Linked DNA regions of Azoarcus sp. KH32C. Each later gene encodes a partner of the first gene's protein in a complex. Links are inferred from orthologs where the notes say so. Each region holds a gene or a part of one and is shown on either strand. Other genes may lie near its edges.

Region 1 (9,936 bases):
TGCGCACCTTCGGCCTCGTCTCGCTGCTGGGGGCCCTCGCCGCGATGATCGGTGAGGATATGTCGAGCGTGGCGCCCTTCGTGCTGGGCATGGCACTCGTCGGCATCATGATCGTCGCGGCTTATCTGCAGCATCCGGACGCGGTCGACCCGGGGACCACGTCCGTGGCCGCCCTGCTCCTGTGCTATTCGCTCGGCGCGGCGGTCTGGCTAGGGCATGCGACGATCGCCGTCATGCTCGCGGTGGTCACGACCATCCTCCTGTACTTCAAGACCGAGCTTCGCGGCATCGCGACACGCCTCGAAGCGCGCGAATGGGTCTCGATCTTCCAGCTCGGCGTGCTGTCGCTGGTGATCCTCCCCATTCTTCCCAACCGCACCTTCGATCCCTACGACGCGGTCAATCCCCGGCAGGTGTGGTGGATGGTGGTGCTGATTTCCGGACTGAGCCTGGCGGGCTACGGGACTTTGCGGCTGGTCGGCGCACGCTATGGCACGGCGCTGGTTGGCATCGCGGGCGGACTCGCCTCGAGCACGGCGACGACGCTCATCTATGCCCGCAATACCCGCTCGACGCCGGCGGCGACCCCGGTGGCCGCCCTCGTGATCGTGCTCGCCAATCTCGTGATGATGGTCCGGGTGGCGCTGATCGCCGCCGTCGTCGCACCCGGCATGCTCACGACGCTGGTCATCACCATTTCTCCAGCCTTGGCTCTCGGCGCCGTCAGCCTGTTCTGGTACTGGCGGGCGCAGACGGTCGGCAAGACACTGCTGCCCGAAACCCGCAACCCGACCGAACTCCGCGCGGCGCTTACGTTCGGCATGGTGTACGCGCTGGTGCTCTTCGTGTCGGCCTGGCTGCAGGAAATCGCGGGCACCCAGGGTTTTTACGTCCTGGCGCTGGTCTCCGGCCTGACCGATTTGGACGCGATCGCGCTGTCCTCGATGCGTCTGTTCTCGCTCGGCAAACTGCAACTCGATGCCGCGGCGGTTGCTATCGGCCTGGCGATGTTCGCGAACCTCGTCTTCAAGACGGGTATTGCCGTGTCGGTCGGCGGACGCAAGCTCGGCCTCCAGATTCTCTGGGGCATGGGCGCCGTCGGCATTGGCCTGCTGATGAGCATCGGGTGGCATGCCATACAAGCCTCAGGCCTATAATTACCTTGCCCTTACCGGACACCTTTCCCGCTTCAGACAACCCATCAAGGGGTGCCATGGCCACTGCTTCGATTCGCCCGGCTGCGGTTGCCGGCTATTTCTATCCGGACGACCCGCGCGTCCTGCAGATGCAGATTTCCGAGATGCTTTCGACGGCCGTTCCGCTGGAGGTCGTCCACGCGCCGAAGGCGCTGGTCGTGCCGCATGCGGGTTACGTCTATTCGGGGCCGGTCGCGGCCTCCGGCTATGCCTGCGCGACAGAGCTGCGCCAGCGGGTTCGGAAAGTCGTGATGCTCGGCCCCGCCCACCGTGCCGAAGTTCGCGGCTTCGCGCTGCCCGCCTCGCAATCCTTCGCGACGCCTCTCGGCATGGTCAAGCTCCACCATTCGGACTGGCAGGCACTGCAAGCACGCCCGGACGTCGTCGTCGACGACCGGCCGCACGAGTTCGAACACTGCCTGGAGGTCCAGCTCCCCTTCCTGCAGACGGTCCTGGATGCCTTCGAAATCGTTCCCATACTGGTCGGCGGCGCTACCGGTGAACAGGTTGCGGATTTGCTCGGCCAATTGTGGGGAGGTCCCGAGACGCTGATCCTGATCAGTTCCGACCTCTCGCACTATCACACCTACGATCAGGCTCGGAGCACCGACCGCCACGCGGTCGACCAGGTGCTGCGCATGAAGCCGGTGCTGGACCACCAACAGGCCTGCGGCGCCACGCCGATCAACGGCCTGATCCGGGCGGCCGCCGCACGCGGCCTCGAACCTCACTTGCTGGATCTGCGTAATTCCGGCGATACCGCTGGAGACCGCTCCCGCGTCGTCGGCTATGCCAGCATCGCTTTCACCGAGTCCGCCGCTCATGCCGCTGCCGCCCGACATTGAACTCGGCCCGATCCTGCTCGCCCGAGCACGGCAGGCCATCCACCACGAAGTCGCCGGTGACGCCGCCCCGGCGGACGACGAACGCCTCGCCGACCGGGGCGCAAGCTTCGTCACGCTGACACGGAGCGGTGACCTGCGCGGCTGCATCGGCAGCGTGCGGGCGCAACGATCGCTTGCCGACGATGTCGTAGACAATGCGATCGGGGCTGCAACCCGCGACCCGCGTTTTCCGCCGCTCGAACACAAGGAACTGGACAATCTCCGCGTCGAAGTGTCGCTGCTGTCCGAACCCAGTTTTCTGGAATTTGCCGACGAAGACGAGCTCGTGGCGCTTCTGCGACCCAACATCGACGGCGTACTGCTGTTCGCCGGGTGTCGCAGCGCGACCTTCCTGCCGCAGGTGTGGGAGCAGCTACGCGATCCGAAAATATTCCTGGCAGCCCTGAAGCAGAAGGCCGGCCTTGCGCCCGACCGCCCCGCAAACAATCTGATGGCTGCCACTTACACAGTGCGCAAGTGGAAGGAGTCGCCGTCATGAACTACCCCGGGCGCTACTGGCACAAGCTGGACGATGGCCGCATCCAGTGCGATCTGTGTCCGCGATTCTGCAAGCTGCACGCTGACCAGCGCGGCGCGTGTTTCGTGCGCATGCGCGAAGGCGAGGCGATGGTCCTCACAACCTATGGCCGCAGTTCCGGTTTCTGCATCGATCCGATCGAGAAGAAGCCGCTGAACCACTTCTACCCCGGTACCAGCGTGCTCTCCTTCGGCACCGCCGGCTGCAATCTGGCCTGCAAGTTCTGCCAGAACTGGGACATTTCCAAGTCGCGCGACATGGACAGGCTGATGGATTCGGCCTCGCCCGACGAAATCGCCCGCACGGCCGTCGACTGGGGCTGCCGCAGCGTCGCCTTCACCTACAACGATCCCGTGATCTTTGCGGAATACGCAATCGATGCCGCTCAGGCCGCACATGTCCACGGCCTCAAGGCCGTGGCTGTGACCGCGGGCTACATCACCGAGACCGCGCGGGCGGACTTCTACGCCCACATGGACGCCGCAAACGTCGACCTGAAGGGCTTCACCGACGATTTCTACGTCCGCACCTGCGGTGCCCACCTTCAACCTGTCCTCGACACGCTTACGTGGCTGGTCCATGAATCCGATGTTTGGGTGGAGATCACGACCCTGCTGATCCCAGGACTGAACGACTCGGACAAGGAGTTGAACGAACTTTCGCACTGGGTCGCAACCGAGTTGGGCACCGAAGTGCCACTGCATTTCACAGCCTTCCATCCGGACTTCAAGCTCACCGAGATCCCGCATACGCCTGCGGCGACGCTTACCCGCGCACGCCGCATCGCGCTCGAACATGGACTGAAGTACGTCTATACCGGCAACGTCCATGACACCGACGGCGGGACCACGTATTGCCCCGGCTGCGGCAAGGCCGTCATCGAACGCGACTGGTACGAGATCCTCGACTACGCGCTGGACGACGACGGCGCTTGTCGAGCTTGCGGTACCCGGCTGCCCGGCCGCTACGAGCACTTTTCCGCGCCCTTCGGTTCCCGACGCATTCCGGTTAGCATCCATCGGCAGCGATCTTCGGCGCATAGCTGACGCTGCTCTGAAGCCGCCCTTTCACCCGGACAAGAACAACGTGAAACTGCGCACCACCGACATCAGCATCCCGTACGAGCAACTCTGGCTCAACGGGGAGCTCGCTCATTCGCCGGAGGTTCGCGGATTGGTTGCGATCCTGCGTCCGGCAGGCAGCCCCTTCGTTCACTCGCGCGAATTGCAGGTCGCGCATGTATTGCAGGAAGCCGGCTTCGCGACCCTGCTGATCAATTTGCTGACCAGCTACGAAGAATCTCGCGATCCGGACGCGCGTTTCAACGTCCCGCAGCTCGCGAACCGGGTTCTGGCGATCGGCGAATGGTGCCTCCACCAGCCCCCGCTCGCGGGTCTCGCTATCGGACTCGTCGCGTCGGGCACGGCCAGCGGGGCTGCAATCCGCGCCGGCTGGAAGGCGCCCGAGCGATTCGCCGCGATCGTCTGCCGCGCCGGCCGCCCTGATCTCGCAGGGCTGACCCCGCTCAACGCGCTGACGATCCCGATCCGGATGATCGTCGGCAGCGCCGACCCTCACATCGGAATGATCCGTCAGGCCTACGAGCATCTGCGCGGCGCGCATGATTGGCAAAACGTGGATGGAGTCGGCGAGCAGTTCGACGAAACCGGCCCGCTGGAACGTTTTGCCGCGCTCGCGGCCGAATGGCTAGCGGCAAAGCTCCCGATGCCTCTGCCGGACGCCACCGTCGGCGACGACCAGCGGCCGGTGGGCGGTGCTGGAGCTTCGACGACCGCCACTGCACTGCCGGGCGAAGACGCGGACGCCGATCGCCTATAATCCGCCCCCTTGAGCAACCCCTGAATCCGCGGTCCGCGCCGCGTCATGCCGATGTCCCGTGCACTCGATCCGCTGTTGCCGCAGCTTGCGGCCCTTGCCTTTCCCAAGCCCGGCGTACGCCTCGACCTGCCGCCGCTCGCCGGCTCGGCCGACGCACTGGCCATCGCACAACTCGCCTCGCGCGGCCGCACCCTGCTCCTCGTCACCGCGAATCCGCCCGACGCCCAACGGCTGCAGGACGAGATTGCCTGGCTCGCGCCCGGGTTGCGCACCCATCTCCTGCCGGACTGGGAAACGCTGCCTTACGAGACATTCTCGCCGCACCAGGACCTGATCTCCGAGCGCCTCTCGACGCTCTATGCCGTCGGTCGCGGCGAGGCGGACGTCGTGCTCGTGCCGGCCTCGACGGCCCTCTACCGGATGGCGCCGCCCTCCTTCCTCGCGGCCTACACCTTCTTCGTCAAGCAGCGCGAGAAGCTCGACGTCGAACAGCTGCGCAACCAGATGGCGGTCGCGGGCTACACGCACGTCACCCAGGTCGTGAGTCCCGGCGAGTTCTCGGTCCGCGGCGGCCTTGTCGACCTCTACCCGATGGGCGCCACGCTGCCCTTCCGCATCGACCTCTTCGACGACGAAGTCGAAAGCATCAAGACCTTCGACCCGGATACGCAGCGCACCGTCTATCCGGTGACTGAAATCCGCATGCTGCCGGCGCGCGAATTCCCGATGGACGACGCCGGCCGCACGCGCTTTCGCAGCCGCTTCCGCGAAACCTTCGAAGGCGACCCGTCGCGCGTGTCGCTCTACAAGGACGTCTCCAACGGCATCGCGCCCGCGGGCGTGGAGTACTACCTGCCGCTTTTCTTCGAAGAGACGGCGACCCTCTTCGACTATCTGCCGAAGGACGCGGTCGTCGTCCTGCACCGCGACGTACCCGCCGCGATCGAGGAATTCTGGCGCGACACGCGCTCGCGCCACGACTTCCTGAAGGGGGACCGCAGCCGTCCCGTGCTGCCGCCGGACGTCCTCTTCCTCGGCCAGGAATCGTTCTATGAGGCGCTCAAGAGCCATCCGCGCATCCACATCGGAGCTGCCGCGGCGAGCGATTCCGATGCCATCGCGCAGCCGCTGCCGCCGCTTGCCGTCGAACGCAAGGCAACCGATCCCCTGCACGGCCTGAAGGACTTCCTCGCGGGCGACTGGGCTCGCGCGGGCGGCCGCGTCCTCGTGCTGGCCGACGCTCCGGGCCGGCGCGAGACGATGTCGGAGTTCTTCACCGAGTACGGTCTCAAGCCCGCTGCGAGCGCGGACTTCGCCGGTTTCCTGGAGTCGTCCGAGCCCCTCGCCCTCGGCGTCGGTCCGCTCGTCGGCGGCTTCATGCTGCCGGATGCCAAGATCGCGATCGTCACGGAGTCCGAGCTCTACGCCGCCACCGCCCGCACTCGCGCACGCCGGGACACGCGCAAGGCCGCGACGATGGAAGGCTGGCTGCGCGATCTCTCCGAGCTCAAGCCCGGCGACCCGGTCGTGCACGTCTCGCACGGCATCGGCCGCTACATCGGCTTGATCCACATGGACCTCGGCGAAGGCCAGACCGAGTTCCTGCATCTCGAATACGCCAATGGCGACAAACTCTACGTCCCCGTCGCCCAGCTCCACGTCATCACCCGCTACGCGGGCGCCGACCCGGAAGCCGTCGAACTGCACCGCCTCGGCTCCGGCCAATGGGAAAAGGCCAAGAAGAAGGCCGCGATGCAGGTCCGCGACACTGCCGCCGAGCTCCTCGCCCTGTACGCCCAACGCGCCGCCCGCCCCGGCCACCGCTTCGACTTCAAACAGCACGACCTCGACGCCTTCGCGGAAGGCTTCGGCTTCGAGACCACGCCCGACCAGCAAGGCGCGATCGACGCCGTGATCGCCGACATGAAATCCGGCCGGCCAATGGATCGGCTCGTCTGCGGCGATGTCGGTTTCGGCAAGACCGAAGTCGCGCTGCGCGCCGCCTTCATCGCCGTCGCGGACGGCAAGCAGGTCGTCGTGCTCACCCCCACGACGCTGCTCGCCGAGCAGCACTACCAGACCTTCGCCGACCGCTTCGCCGACTTCCCGATCCGCATCGCCGAGCTCTCGCGCTTCAAGAGCGCCAAGGAACAGACCGAGGCCCTCAAGCAGCTCGCCGAAGGCAAGGTCGACATCATCATCGGCACGCACCGCCTGCTGCAGAAGGACGTCCAATTCAAACGCCTGGGCCTCGTCATCATCGACGAGGAACACCGTTTCGGCGTGCGTCAGAAGGAAGCGCTGAAGTCGCTGCGCAGCGAAATCGACATCCTGACCCTCACCGCGACGCCGATCCCGCGCACGCTCGGCCTCGCCCTCGAAGGGCTGCGCGAGTTCTCGGTCATCGCCACGGCCCCGCAGAAGCGCCTCGCGATCAAGACCTTCGTGCAACGCTGGAGCAAGGGCATCGTCCGCGAAGCCGTGCTGCGCGAATTCAAGCGCGGCGGACAGGTGTATTTCCTGCACAACGAAGTCGAAACGATCGAAAACATCCGCAACGACCTCACGGAGCTGCTTCCCGAGGCCCGCATCGTCGTCGGCCACGGCCAGCTCCCCGAGCGCGAACTCGAACGCGTGATGCGCGACTTCACGCAACAGCGCGCCAACCTGCTGCTCTGCACGACGATCATCGAAACCGGCATCAACATCCCGACCGCCAACACGATCATCATCAACCGCGCCGACCGCTTCGGCCTCGCGCAGTTGCACCAGCTCCGCGGGCGCGTTGGCCGCAGCCACCACCAGGCCTACGCCTACCTGCTCACCGACTCCCACGCCAAGCCCACGGCCCTGGCTCAGAAACGCCTCGAAGCGATCACGATGATGGAAGAGCTCGGCTCGGGCTTCTACCTCGCGATGCACGACCTCGAAATCCGCGGTGCCGGCGAAGTGCTCGGCGAAAACCAATCCGGCGAGATCCAGCAGGTCGGCTTCAGCCTCTACACTGAGATGCTCAAGCGCGCGGTCCGCGACTTGCAGGCCGGCAAGGAGCCCGACCTCAGCCAGCCGCTCGAAGTCGTCTCCGAGATCAACCTGCACACCCCGGCGCTACTGCCGAATGACTACTGCCCCGATGTGCAGGAACGCCTCACGCTCTACAAACGCCTCGCGAACTGCGACTCCGACGACGACCTGCGTGCGCTGCAGGAAGAGCTCATCGACCGCTTCGGCGAACTGCCGCAGCAGACCCAGGCCCTCATCGAATCCCACCGCCTGCGCCTGATCGTCAAACCGTTCGGCGTCGCGAAGCTCGACGCCAGCGAGTCGCAAATCACGATCCAGTTCGGCCCCAACCCACCGATCGATCCGACCAAGGTTATCTTCCTGATCCAGAAGGACAAGAACACCAAGATGGCCGGTCCCGACCGCCTGATCCGAAAGGCCAGCCAGCCGAACATCAAGCTGCGCGTCCAAGGCGTGAAGGAGTTGCTGCTCTCGGTCAAAGCCTGATCGTCGCAGATTGCATCGTCGCGACGCTCAGCGCGTCACGACATCGCGTTGCAGCAGATCCGCCGGGCGCGCCACGTCGCCCTGGCGGTAGTCGCAGACCCCCTGCGGAAAGATCTGCTCCAGGCGCGCACGGTAGGGGTGCATGTCGACCGGCGCATAGACTCCCGAGTCGATGGCTTCGGCAACCGGCTGCAGCGCGCACTTGAAACGGTCGCCGGCAATCGATTCGCCTGCCACCATGCGCGAATTGGCGAACATCGGATAGACGCGCGTACAGGCGCCGGCGAGATGCCCGTTCCAGTCGCCGTCCCAGACGTGCTCGCCGCTCGCCATCACCTTGCCCTCGCGGTCGAAGCAACGGTCGCTCGCCGACGACGGCCGCAGTTCCGCCCAGCTTCGCTCCGGTTCCGCCTGCTTCGCGCGCCACCAGCTGTCGATCGCAGCGAAGGCTTCCGGGGTGGGATCGTAGTGGCTGTCGCTGACCCAGATCGACTGGTTTCCAACGCTTCCGCCCGCGGCCAGGATCCGCTCGCGCGTGGAGAATGATGCCGATTCGTGGTGCATGTCCAGATCCGGCTCGAGGTAATGGCGGACGTCGATCACCGGCATGTCGAGCTGCCCCAGGAACACCTGCCCCGACCGGTAGGCCGCTTCCATCGCAAGCCGGTCGCCTTCGAAGCGCGGCGCAGCCGCCACGCCGGCGAGATTCATGTTGTGCGCGCTCCACGGCGAGAAATCGCGCAGATCGCTGCCGCCTCCGTCGACCAGCCAGAAGCGTTCGGGCTGCATTTCGGATGGGGCTTTCCAGCTGCCGACGCGCGCGTTGAGGCGGAGGAACTGCTCAGGCCCGATCCGTCCCGCCTGCAGGGCACGCAAGCCGTACTGCACCCCGACGTTGTCCCAGGGCACGCGAGCGTAGCCCTGCTTGTCGGTGCCGAAGAACTGCTTCAGGTCTTCGTAATAGCTCCACAGGCCTTGCTTGAAGACCGACTCGGAAAGGCGGTTCTCAAAGTTCGTGAATAGCGGATTCAGCACCAGCGGAGTCAGGCCGCGCCACGCAACGGCGCATTCGGTCTGCCCCTCGAGCGAAGGCCGCCACTCGCCGCGCGCGAGGTACGAAAGCCGGGTCGTCGCCTGGATCTTGAAGACGCCGCCGGACGCCGAGTAATCGTTGTTCGCGTTGAGGCCCTCGATAATGCTGCGGTTCTCGGCGCGTGCCCATTGCGCGTTCCCGCCGTCGGTAACGTCGAAGTAGTACTCGAGCAACTCGCAGTCGAAGATCGGGACGGTCTGCGTGATCATGTCCGGGTAGGCGTACTGCGCGACGCCGGCGTCGAGCAGACCGGGATGATTCTGCGCGAGCAGGTACTGCTGGATCGCCCCACCCGACCCCCCGACGCCGACCGTGTATTCCGGCTCGCCATACAGCGCTGCGAACTGCCGCTTCACGCGCAGCGCCGTGTCCTCGATCAACCACATGTTGTAGTGATTGGCCGTGGTCGTGCCGGTCGAGGCGATGACGGCGTAGCCTTGCGCGAGCTGTTTTTCGCGGTCCGCGATGACGCGCTTCAGGTTGGCCCGGCCCTGCCGGTGCCCGATCCCGACGCCGCCATAGAACTGGTAGATCAGGCGTCCATTCCAGCGATCCGCTGTCGGCGTCGCGAGCGATTCGTGTGCGCCGCGCAGCGCGACGAGCACGTAGATGAAGCGGTTGATCGTCCCCATCTCGACGCGGACCACGAAGGGGATGCGCACCCCATTGACGGTGATGCGCTCGGCGTCGCGCACCTTGTCGTTCCATCGTGAAAAACGATCCTTTCCGCGCGGCTTGTAGTAGTACCAGGCCTTCGTCGGCGCGAGGCAGTCCTTGCTGTAGCCGTGCGCCTCCGGCAATTCCTTCTCGCGATCGGCCTCCTGGTCGACCCGCGTGCCGATGCCCGCCAAGTTGTCGACCAGCGGCTGCCCGAGC
Region 2 (9,247 bases), 1.3 Mb from region 1 along the record:
CCGGCATCGTCGGCACCTCGGTCAGCTCGCCGTACTCGATGATCTCCTTCACGTGCAGGATGCCGATCGCGAACAGCTCGCCGCCCAGCATGAAGGTCACGTACTGCACCGGCACGTCGATCACCGGCTCCACTGCGGTCTCCAGCCTTGCGCCCATCGTCGCGGCTCCTCAGAAATTCACGAAATCGAGATCCAGATCGCCGAAGGCCGGCTGGGAGGCGCCCGCCGGCGTCGAGCGCGCTCGCCGAACCGGCTTCGTCGCCGGCTGCACGCTCTCCGACGCGCTCGCCGCCCCCCTCACCACCACTCCCGTCTCGACCTTGAAGAAGGCCATCGTCCGCTCCAGCTTGGCTGCCTGCCCGCTCATCTGTTCGGCCGTCGCGGCGAGCGCCTCGGTGGCCGCGGCGTTCTGCTGCGTGATCTGGTTGAGCTGCGTCATCGCGGTGTTGATCTGCGCGACCCCCGCCGACTGCTCTTCCGACGCGACGGCGATCTCCTGCACGAGGTCCGAGGTCTTGCGGATCTTCGGCACCATCGCGTCGAGGAAGCCGCCCGCCTGCTCCGCGAGCCCGACGCTGCCCTTCGCGACTTCGCCGATCTCGCGCGCCGCGACCTGGCTGCGTTCGGCGAGCTTGCGCACTTCGGTCGCCACCACCGCGAAGCCCTTGCCGTGCTCGCCGGCGCGCGCCGCCTCGATCGCGGCGTTCAATGCCAACAGGTTCGTCTGGTAGGCGATGTCGTCGATGATGCCGATGCGCTCGGCGATGCTCTTCATCGCCGCGACCGTCTCCTTCACCGCCGCGCCGCCTTCGACCGCCTCGGCCGAGGACTTCGCCGCCATGCCGTCGGTGATCTTTGCGTTCTCGGCGTTGTGGCTGATCGACGAGGACATCTGCTCGATCGACGCGCCCGTCTCCTCGACGCTCGCCGCCTGCTCGCTCGTCGCCTGCGACAAGCCCTGCGCCGTCCGCGTCACCTGCCCGGCGGCGGCGTTGAGATTGCCCGATGCGCTACGCGCCTCGACAATCACCGCCGAGAACTTCTCCGCCATCCGCCGCACGGCCGCGAGCATACTGCCGCGGTCGTCCGGCGCGACGCGCACGCTCACGCTCACGCCAAGGTCGCCGGCGGCGAGGCGCTCGATCACCGCCTTCGCATACGCGGGCTCGCCGCCCAGTTGCCGCAGCAGCCCCCTGAGGATGAACGCTGCTCCGGCGCCGAAGGCCGCAAGCACGAGCCATGCGACCAGCACGCACTGCTGCAGCGCATCGGCACTTTGCGCGCCGAGCTCCGCGACGGCCGGCAGCGTGCCGGCGACGCGGACCGCCTCCGCAATCCTTGCGACTTCGTAGTATGCGAGGCCCGCCAACGCGGCAAGGCCGAGCACCGCAACGCCCGCGAGGGCATACAGGCGCTGCGTGAGGGTCATTTCCCCGTTCATGGCAGTACGTCTCCGTCAGTGATTTGCAACCGGTCAGCCGATGGCGACCGCCCGTTCCGATGCACTGGGCCGCAGCACGCGCCCGCCGCCCGCCGCGTCCCGCGCCGCCGCCTCCTGCAACAGCGACGGCACATCCAGGATCAAGGCCACCTGGCCGCTGCCGAGGATCGTCGAGCCGCCGATGCCGCGCACCCGGCTGAAGACCTTGCCCAGCGGCTTGATCACGGTCTGGAACTCGTCCATCAGCTCGTCGACGACGAGCCCTGCTTTGTGCGCGCCATAGCGCACGACGACGATGCTTTCGCGATGACCGCCGCAGCCGCCGAGGCCGAAGTGATCGCGCAGCCGCAGGAAGGGCAGGATCTCGCCGCGCAGGTTGATGTAGGTCCGCCCCGTCGCCGCCTGCCGGTCCGCCTCGGAGAGCTCGACGCATTCCAGCACCATGTCGAGCGGCACGACGTAGGCCGCGTCGCCGACGCCGACGAGGAAGCCGTCGATGATCGCGAGCGTCAGCGGCAGCCGGATGCGGATCGTCGTCCCCAGCCCCTCGGTGCTCTCCAGCTCGACCGTGCCACGCAGGGCCTCGATGTTCTGCCGCACCACGTCCATGCCGACGCCGCGGCCCGAAAGATTGCTGACCTGTTCCGCCGTCGAGAATCCCGGCTCGAAGATCAGCTTGTAGATTTCGTGCTCCGTGAGGCTCTGCCCGGGCTGCACCAGTCCGCGCGCGACGGCCTTCGCGAGGATGCGCTCCTTGTTCAGCCCGCCCCCATCGTCGCTCACCTCGATCACGATGCAGCCCGAGTCGTGGTACGCGTTCAGGCGCAGCGTCCCGCGCACCGGCTTGCTGCGCGCGAGGCGGAGCTCGGCCGATTCGATGCCATGGTCGATCGCGTTGCGCACAAGATGCGTCAGCGGATCGGCGATGCCCTCGACGACGCTCTTGTCGAGCTCGGTCTCCGCCCCGGTGATCGCCAGTTCGATGTCCTTGCCGAGCTCCTTCCCGACGTCGCGCACCACGCGCTGGAAGCGGTTGAAGGTCTCGCCGATCTGCACCATGCGCAGGCGCAGCGCGCCGTCACGGATCTCCTCGACGAGGCGCGAGATCAGCGCCGTCGCCTCAAGCATCGCGCCGTCGCTCCGCTGCTGCGCGAGCAGATTCGCGCCCGCACCGGCGATGACGAGCTCGCCGACGAGATTGATCAAGCTGTCGAGCTTATCCGCCGGCACGCGCACCAGCTTGTTGTCCGCAGCCTTGCTCTCGCGGTTGCGCACCTGCTTGTCGAGCGCGCTCTGCACGACCTGCGGCGCCACCACCTGCTGCTCCACGAGCAGCTCGCCGAGCGGCCCTGCCACCGGGCCCGCCGCGAGTGCGGTCTGCCAATCGAGCCCGGCTTCCAGTTCGCGCCGCGTCAGGGCGCCGCTCGCGACGAGGATCTCGCCGAGGCGCAGATCGTCCTCGGGCAGGCGCCGGATCAGCTCGATGTACTCCGACACCTTGCTGCGCGGCGGCAGCACGTGGATCTCCGAATCCTCGCGCACGAACTCGAACACGTTCTCGATCGTTTCCTTGCTCGCGCCAGAATGCAGCTCGATCTCGAAGCCCAGATAGCAGGCTTCCGGGTCCATCGCCGGGCCCTCGGGCATCGCGTCGGACAGCGTCGTAATCGACACGACCTCCCCGACGGTCGCCAGATAGCGGATGAAGGACAGCGGATCCATGCCGTTGCGCAGCACATCGCGGTCGAAGCGCAGGGAGATGTGCCAGTTGTCGGTCGCGACGACATCGCCATCACCGCGTTCCAACGCGCCTCCGCCGGCAGCCTCAACGCCCCCGCGCGACTCGGTGGGCAGCGTCGTCGCCGCGATCGCCGGCTTGCCCAGGAACTCCCGCAGTCTTGCGATCAGGCGCTCGCCGCAGGCCCGGGTCTCCGCGTCCAGCGCCATCGCCGGCACGTGCGCCACGAGCTTGCCGATGTGGTCCCCGCAGGGTAGCAGCAGCGCAATCAGGTCGCCGCAGACCTGGATCTCCCGGGTCCGCAGCTTGTCGAGCACATGCTCCAGCACATGCGTGAATGCGACGATCGGCTCCAGCCCGAAGAGTCCGGCCGAGCCCTTGATCGTGTGCGCGGCGCGAAACATCGCGTGGATGAGCTCGTCATCCGCAGGCGCGCTTTCGAGGCGCAGCAGCGCCTCCTCCATGTCGCGCAACAATTCATCCGCCTCGGCGATGAAGGTGTCCAGAGCCTGATCGAAATTCACGTCTTCGGTCCCCTCAAGGATTGACACAGAGCGTCCAGATCCAGGCGTCAGTTCCGAGACACTCCGCCCTCTGCGGCGCAGTCATCCAGAAGGCTGGCAAGCTGCATCGTCTCCAGCGCGTCCTTCACTACATCGCTGCACCCGGCGACCCGCAGTTCGATCCCGCGCTGTGCGGCCTCGCGCCTCGCCAGGATCAGCAACTGCAGTCCCGCGGTATCCACCTCATTCACCGCCGACATATCCAGATGCACGACCGGGCCGGCGTCCAGCGCCCTCATCAGCAGCCCATGTTGTTCCGCGACGGTGTAGATCGTGAGCTCGCCTTCCGGACGGAAGCCGGCCGGCCGCTCATTCACGGCATCGGATAAAGTTGAGGAGTTCATCGGGTCCGCCTCTCCACTGTCTGCAGGAACTGCCGCGATTCGGTTGCCGATTGCGTATGCCAACGTGGAATGCAGTATCTGCTTTGCGGACTGAGGGGCGAGAGCGTCCAATTACACGCGTGGACTAGGTAATTTCTCACGGGCGCACGAGGCGCGGGCAATCGTCGGCCCGGGCCGCCCGTAAACGAAAAAACCCGGCAACCACGAAGGGCTGCCGGGTCTTACCGAACCGGGTACTACGAGGCGTCGCTTAAAACGGGATATCGTCGTCGAAGTCGCCGAAACCGCCGCCGCTGCTCGGCTGGCTCGGCGCGCGCTGCGCGGGCGCGGCCTGCGGAGCTTGACGTGCCGGAGCCGGGGCCGGCGCGTCATAGCCGCCCTCTGACTGGCGCATCGGCGCATCGCCGCCCGAACGCGAACCCAGCATCTTCATCTCGTCGGCACGGATTTCCGTCGTGTAACGATCCTGGCCGTCCTTGTCCTGCCACTTGCGCGTCTGCAGGCGGCCTTCCACGTACACCTGGCTGCCCTTGCGCAGATATTGCGACGCGATCTCCGCGAGGCGGCCGAAAAACACCACGCGATGCCACTCCGTTGCTTCCTTGCGCTCGCCGCTCGCCTTGTCCTTCCAGGTCTCGGTCGTCGCGATCGTCACGTTGCAGATCGCGTCACCGCTCGGCGCATAACGCGTTTCCGGGTCCCGACCCAGGTTGCCGATCAGGATCACTTTGTTCAGGGAAGCCATCCCTTTCTCCTCGAATACAAATTCAAATTAACGCGCGGCCGCGCTCGCAACGGCACGTCGCACAGGTGGATTCATCGATGTCGCCAGCAGCAGCCAGATCACGGCGAGCAGCCCACAGGCAAAATTCACGGCGCCACTGCCATAGTGTTCAGCAATCCAGCCGCCCATCGCCCCCCCCAGGAACAGCCCGACGGACTGCAGCGTGTTGTAGAGGCCCAGCGCCGTACCCTTCGCATGCGGGGGCGCGACGCGCGAAATCCATGACGGAAGAATAGCTTCGAGCACATTGAACGCAACGAAGAACAACGTCAACCACAAGCCCAGCGCCGGCAGGCTGCGCCCGAAGGCATACAGGCCGGCCTGCACCACTACCAGCAGTCCGACGGCCGTGCTGAAGATGGTCTTCATTCGACCGCCCTTCTCGGCGATGATCACCGCCGGCACCATCAACGCGAACGACAGCACCACCGCCGGCAGATAGACCTTCCAGTGCTCGGGCAGCGGCAGCCCGCCCCCCGCCACCAGCGCCGCGGGCACCAGCACCCACATCGCGGTCTGGATCAGGTGCAGCACGAAGACACCGAAGTTCAGGCGCATCAACTGCCCGTCGCGCAGAACATCCGCGAAGCGCCCGCCGTTCGCGCGCGGCAAGGCCGGCGCCGCCGGCACGACATACAGCACGACACCGATCGCCGCCAAGGCCAGCGCGCCGGTCAGCCAGAAGATCCCGTCCATGCCGATCAGCGAATACAGCACTGGTGCCGCCACCATCGACAACGCAAACACCAGGCCGATGCTCGACCCGATCATCGCCATCACCTTGGTACGATGCTGATCCCGCGTCAGATCCGCCGCCAGCGCCGTCACCGCCGCCGAAATCGCCCCCGCCCCCTGCAACACGCGGCCGACGATGACGATCTGGATGCTCGCCGCAAGCGCCGCGACAACGCTACCCAATGCGAACAGCACGAGTCCGAACACAATCACCGGCTTGCGCCCAAAGCGGTCCGACGCAACCCCGTAGGGCATCTGCAGGAAAGCCTGGGTCAGCCCGTAGGCGCCGATCGCGAGCCCGACCAAGCTCATGTCGTCCCCGCCCGGCAGCTTGTGGGCATGCAACGAAAACACCGGCAGGATCAGGAACAGGCCGAGCATCCGCAGCGCAAAAATGGCTGCCAGGCTCGCGCCGGCTCGCCGCTCGGCAGGTGTCATGGAGTCTTGCTGGGGTCGGGACATGGGAGACGGCAGACGAGACAAAGTGGGGATTCTAACATCCGCCATCGCCGGGTTTGTTTCAGGTCAGTGTTCTCTCGTATAGTTGCATGTTCCCCTCGTCGGCCCAGGTCCATGGACGAAATCCGCATTCGCGGCGCGCGCACTCACAACCTCAAGAACATCAACCTCGACCTGCCGCGCAACCGCCTCACCGTGATCACCGGCCTGTCCGGCTCGGGCAAGTCCTCGCTCGCCTTCGACACCCTCTACGCCGAAGGCCAGCGCCGCTACGTCGAATCGCTGTCGGCCTACGCGCGCCAGTTCCTGCAGCTGATGGAAAAGCCCGACGTCGACCTCATCGAAGGCCTGTCGCCGGCGATCTCGATCGAACAGAAGGCCACCAGCCACAACCCGCGCTCGACCGTCGGCACGGTCACGGAAATCCACGATTACCTGCGCTTGCTCTACGCGCGCGCCGGCACGCCGCACTGCCCGGACCACCCCGACCAGGCGCTCGAAGCGCAGACCGTCTCGCAGATGGTCGACCACATCCTCGCGCTGCCCGAGGACACGCGACTGATGATCCTCGCCCCGGTGGTCTCGCATCGCAAAGGCGAGCAGCACGAGCTCTTCTCCGAATTGCGCGCCCAAGGCTTCGTCCGTGTGCGCGTGGATGGTCAGGTCGGCGAGCTCGACGCCATGCCGCCGCTCGAAAAGGGCCGCCGCCACAGCGTCGAAGTCGTCATCGACCGCCTCAAGGTTCGCGCAGACCAGCGCGGCCGCCTCGCCGAATCCTTCGAGACCGCACTCACCCACGCCGACGGCCGTGCGATCGCCGTCGAAATGGACAGCGGCCACGAACACCTCTTCTCGGCCCGCTTCGCCTGTCCGATCTGCAGCTACTCGCTCGCCGAACTCGAACCGCGCCTCTTCTCGTTCAACAACCCCTCCGGCGCCTGTCCGAAATGCGACGGCCTTGGCCAGGTCGAATTCTTCGACCCCGCCCGCGTCGTCGCCCATCCCGAACTCTCACTCGCCGCCGGCGCCATCCGCGGCTGGGACCGCCGCAACCAGTTCTACTTCCAGATGCTCGCCGGGCTCGCGAGCCACTACGACTTCGACGTCGAAGCGCCGTTCGAGACCCTGTCCGAAGAAGTCCGCCAGGTCGTCCTGCACGGCTCGGGCCGACACAAGATCACCTTCCGTTACCTCTCGGACAACGGCCGCATGGTCCCGAAGGAGCACCCCTTCGAAGGCATCATTCCCAACCTCGAACGCCGCTTCCGCGAAACCGACTCCATCGCGGTACGCGAAGAGCTCGCCAAGTACCGCGCCACCCAGGCCTGCCCCGCCTGCCACGGCACGCGCCTGCGCAGCGAAGCGCGCCACGTGCTCATCGGCGGCCAGTCGCTGCATACCGTCAGCCACATGCCGCTCGGCGAGTGCAAAGCCTTCTTCGACGAACTCAGCCTCAGCGGCCAGCGCGCGCTGGTGGCCGCCAAGATCGTCAAGGAGATCTCCGACCGCCTGAGCTTCCTGATCAACGTCGGCCTCGACTACCTCTCGCTCGACCGCTCCGCCGACACCCTTTCCGGCGGCGAAGCCCAGCGCATTCGCCTCGCCAGCCAGATCGGCTCCGGCCTCACCGGCGTCATGTACGTCCTCGACGAACCCTCGATCGGCCTGCACCAGCGCGACAACGACCGCCTGCTCACGACCCTGCGCCAGCTGCGCGACCTCGGCAACACCGTGATCGTCGTCGAACACGACGAAGACGCCATCCGCTGCGCCGATTACGTCGTGGACATGGGCCCGGGCGCCGGCGTCCATGGCGGCGAAATCGTCGCCCAGGGGACCCCGACCGAGATCATCGCCAACCCGCAATCCCTCACCGGCGCCTACCTCGCCGGCCACGAGGCCATCCAGCCCCCCGTGCGCCGCAGTGCGCCCAACCCGGAACGCCTGTTCCACCTGCGCGGCTGCACCGGCAACAACCTCAAGGATGTCACCCTCGAACTCCCGGTCGGTCTCTTCACCTGCATCACCGGCGTCTCCGGCTCAGGCAAGTCCACGCTGATCAACGACACCCTCTACGCCATCGCCGCACGCCACCTCTATGGCTCCAACATCGAGCCCGCCCCCCACGGCGAGGTCGAAGGGCTGGATCACTTCGACAAGGTCATCAACGTCGACCAAAGCCCCATCGGCCGCACCCCACGCTCCAACCCGGCGACTTACACCGGCCTACTCACTCCGGTGCGCGAACTCTTCGCCGGCGTCCCCGAAGCGCGCGCACGCGGCTACGGCCCCGGCCGCTTCTCGTTCAACGTCAAGGGCGGACGCTGCGAAGCCTGCCAGGGCGACGGCATGATCAAGGTCGAGATGCACTTTCTTCCGGACATGTACGTCCCCTGCGACGTCTGCCACGGCAAACGCTACAACCGCGAAACGCTCGAAATCCGCTACAAGGGCAAGACCATCTACGAGGTCCTCGACATGACCGTCGAGAACGCCCTCGAATTCTTCCGCCCCGTCCCCGGCGTCGCGCGCAAGCTCGAGACCCTGATGGACGTTGGCCTCGGCTACATCCGCCTTGGCCAGAGCGCGACCACCCTCTCGGGCGGCGAAGCCCAACGCGTCAAACTCTCCCTGGAGCTCTCAAAACGCGACACGGGCCGCACCCTCTATATCCTCGACGAACCCACCACCGGCCTGCACTTCCGCGACATCGAACTGCTGCTCGGCGTCCTGAATCGCCTGCGCGACCACGGCAACACCATCGTCGTCATCGAGCACAACCTTGATGTGATCAAGACCGCCGACTGGGTCATCGACCTCGGCCCGGAAGGTGGTCACCGCGGCGGCCAGATCCTCTGCACCGGCGCTCCCGAAGCGATCGCGGGCCACCCGGCCAGCCATACCGGCCGCTACCTGAGGAAACTCCTCCCTGCGACCGCCCCCGCGTGACGGCGCCAAGACAGTTCGCTCGCTCAGTCTGCTTTCAGCGCTTACAATTTGATCAGCACCAGTCCTCGCTTGCCCCGGCTCCCCCAGTTGAGAATCGCGGCCGAAAGCATTAAGGAGACCGCCATGCCCGAAGTCCCGAACGACCCTCAAAGCATCTTCCTCGACCGCATCGAACGGCGGGTGAAGATCCTCAAGACGCTTCTCGACGCAGCTCTGGGCGTCTACCTTCCCGCC

Evidence for each region.
Region 2: the proteins of mfd (region 1) and uvrA are in contact, whole or in part, in a crystal structure (PDB 4DFC), measured with the Escherichia coli proteins. The link is inferred for Azoarcus sp. KH32C from one-to-one orthologs.

The regions. Positions count from the first base shown.
Region 1 is NC_020516.1:3,124,543-3,134,478, forward strand. The notes cover bases 4,141-8,167. They hold mfd (transcription-repair coupling factor), read left to right. Parts: upstream 4,141-4,508; coding sequence 4,509-7,967; downstream 7,968-8,167. Other genes in these bases: AZKH_RS13685 (phosphoribosyltransferase), read left to right, coding at 4,141-4,457; AZKH_RS13695 (DUF6351 family protein), read right to left, coding at 7,995-8,167. In the rest of the region: AZKH_RS13665 (MgtC/SapB family protein), read left to right, coding at 1-1,157; amrB (AmmeMemoRadiSam system protein B), read left to right, coding at 1,214-2,041; amrA (AmmeMemoRadiSam system protein A), read left to right, coding at 2,019-2,579; amrS (AmmeMemoRadiSam system radical SAM enzyme), read left to right, coding at 2,576-3,664; more of AZKH_RS13685, read left to right, coding at 3,705-4,140; more of AZKH_RS13695, read right to left, coding at 8,168-9,936. UniProt on the Escherichia coli protein: Couples transcription and DNA repair by recognizing RNA polymerase (RNAP) stalled at DNA lesions. Mediates ATP-dependent release of RNAP and its truncated transcript from the DNA, and recruitment of nucleotide excision repair machinery to the damaged site.
Region 2 is NC_020516.1:4,397,673-4,406,919, forward strand. What follows is about bases 5,876-9,213. They hold uvrA (excinuclease ABC subunit UvrA), read left to right. Parts: upstream 5,876-6,178; coding sequence 6,179-9,013; downstream 9,014-9,213. Other genes in these bases: AZKH_RS19675 (MFS transporter), read right to left, coding at 5,876-6,043; AZKH_RS19685 (hypothetical protein), read left to right, coding at 9,137-9,213. Outside these bases: AZKH_RS19650 (chemotaxis protein CheW), read right to left, coding at 1-157; AZKH_RS19655 (methyl-accepting chemotaxis protein), read right to left, coding at 170-1,441; AZKH_RS19660 (chemotaxis protein CheA), read right to left, coding at 1,475-3,703; AZKH_RS19665 (lipid asymmetry maintenance protein MlaB), read right to left, coding at 3,751-4,086; ssb (single-stranded DNA-binding protein), read right to left, coding at 4,337-4,831; more of AZKH_RS19675, read right to left, coding at 4,859-5,875; more of AZKH_RS19685, read left to right, coding at 9,214-9,247. UniProt on the Escherichia coli protein: The UvrABC repair system catalyzes the recognition and processing of DNA lesions. UvrA is an ATPase and a DNA-binding protein. A damage recognition complex composed of 2 UvrA and 2 UvrB subunits scans DNA for abnormalities.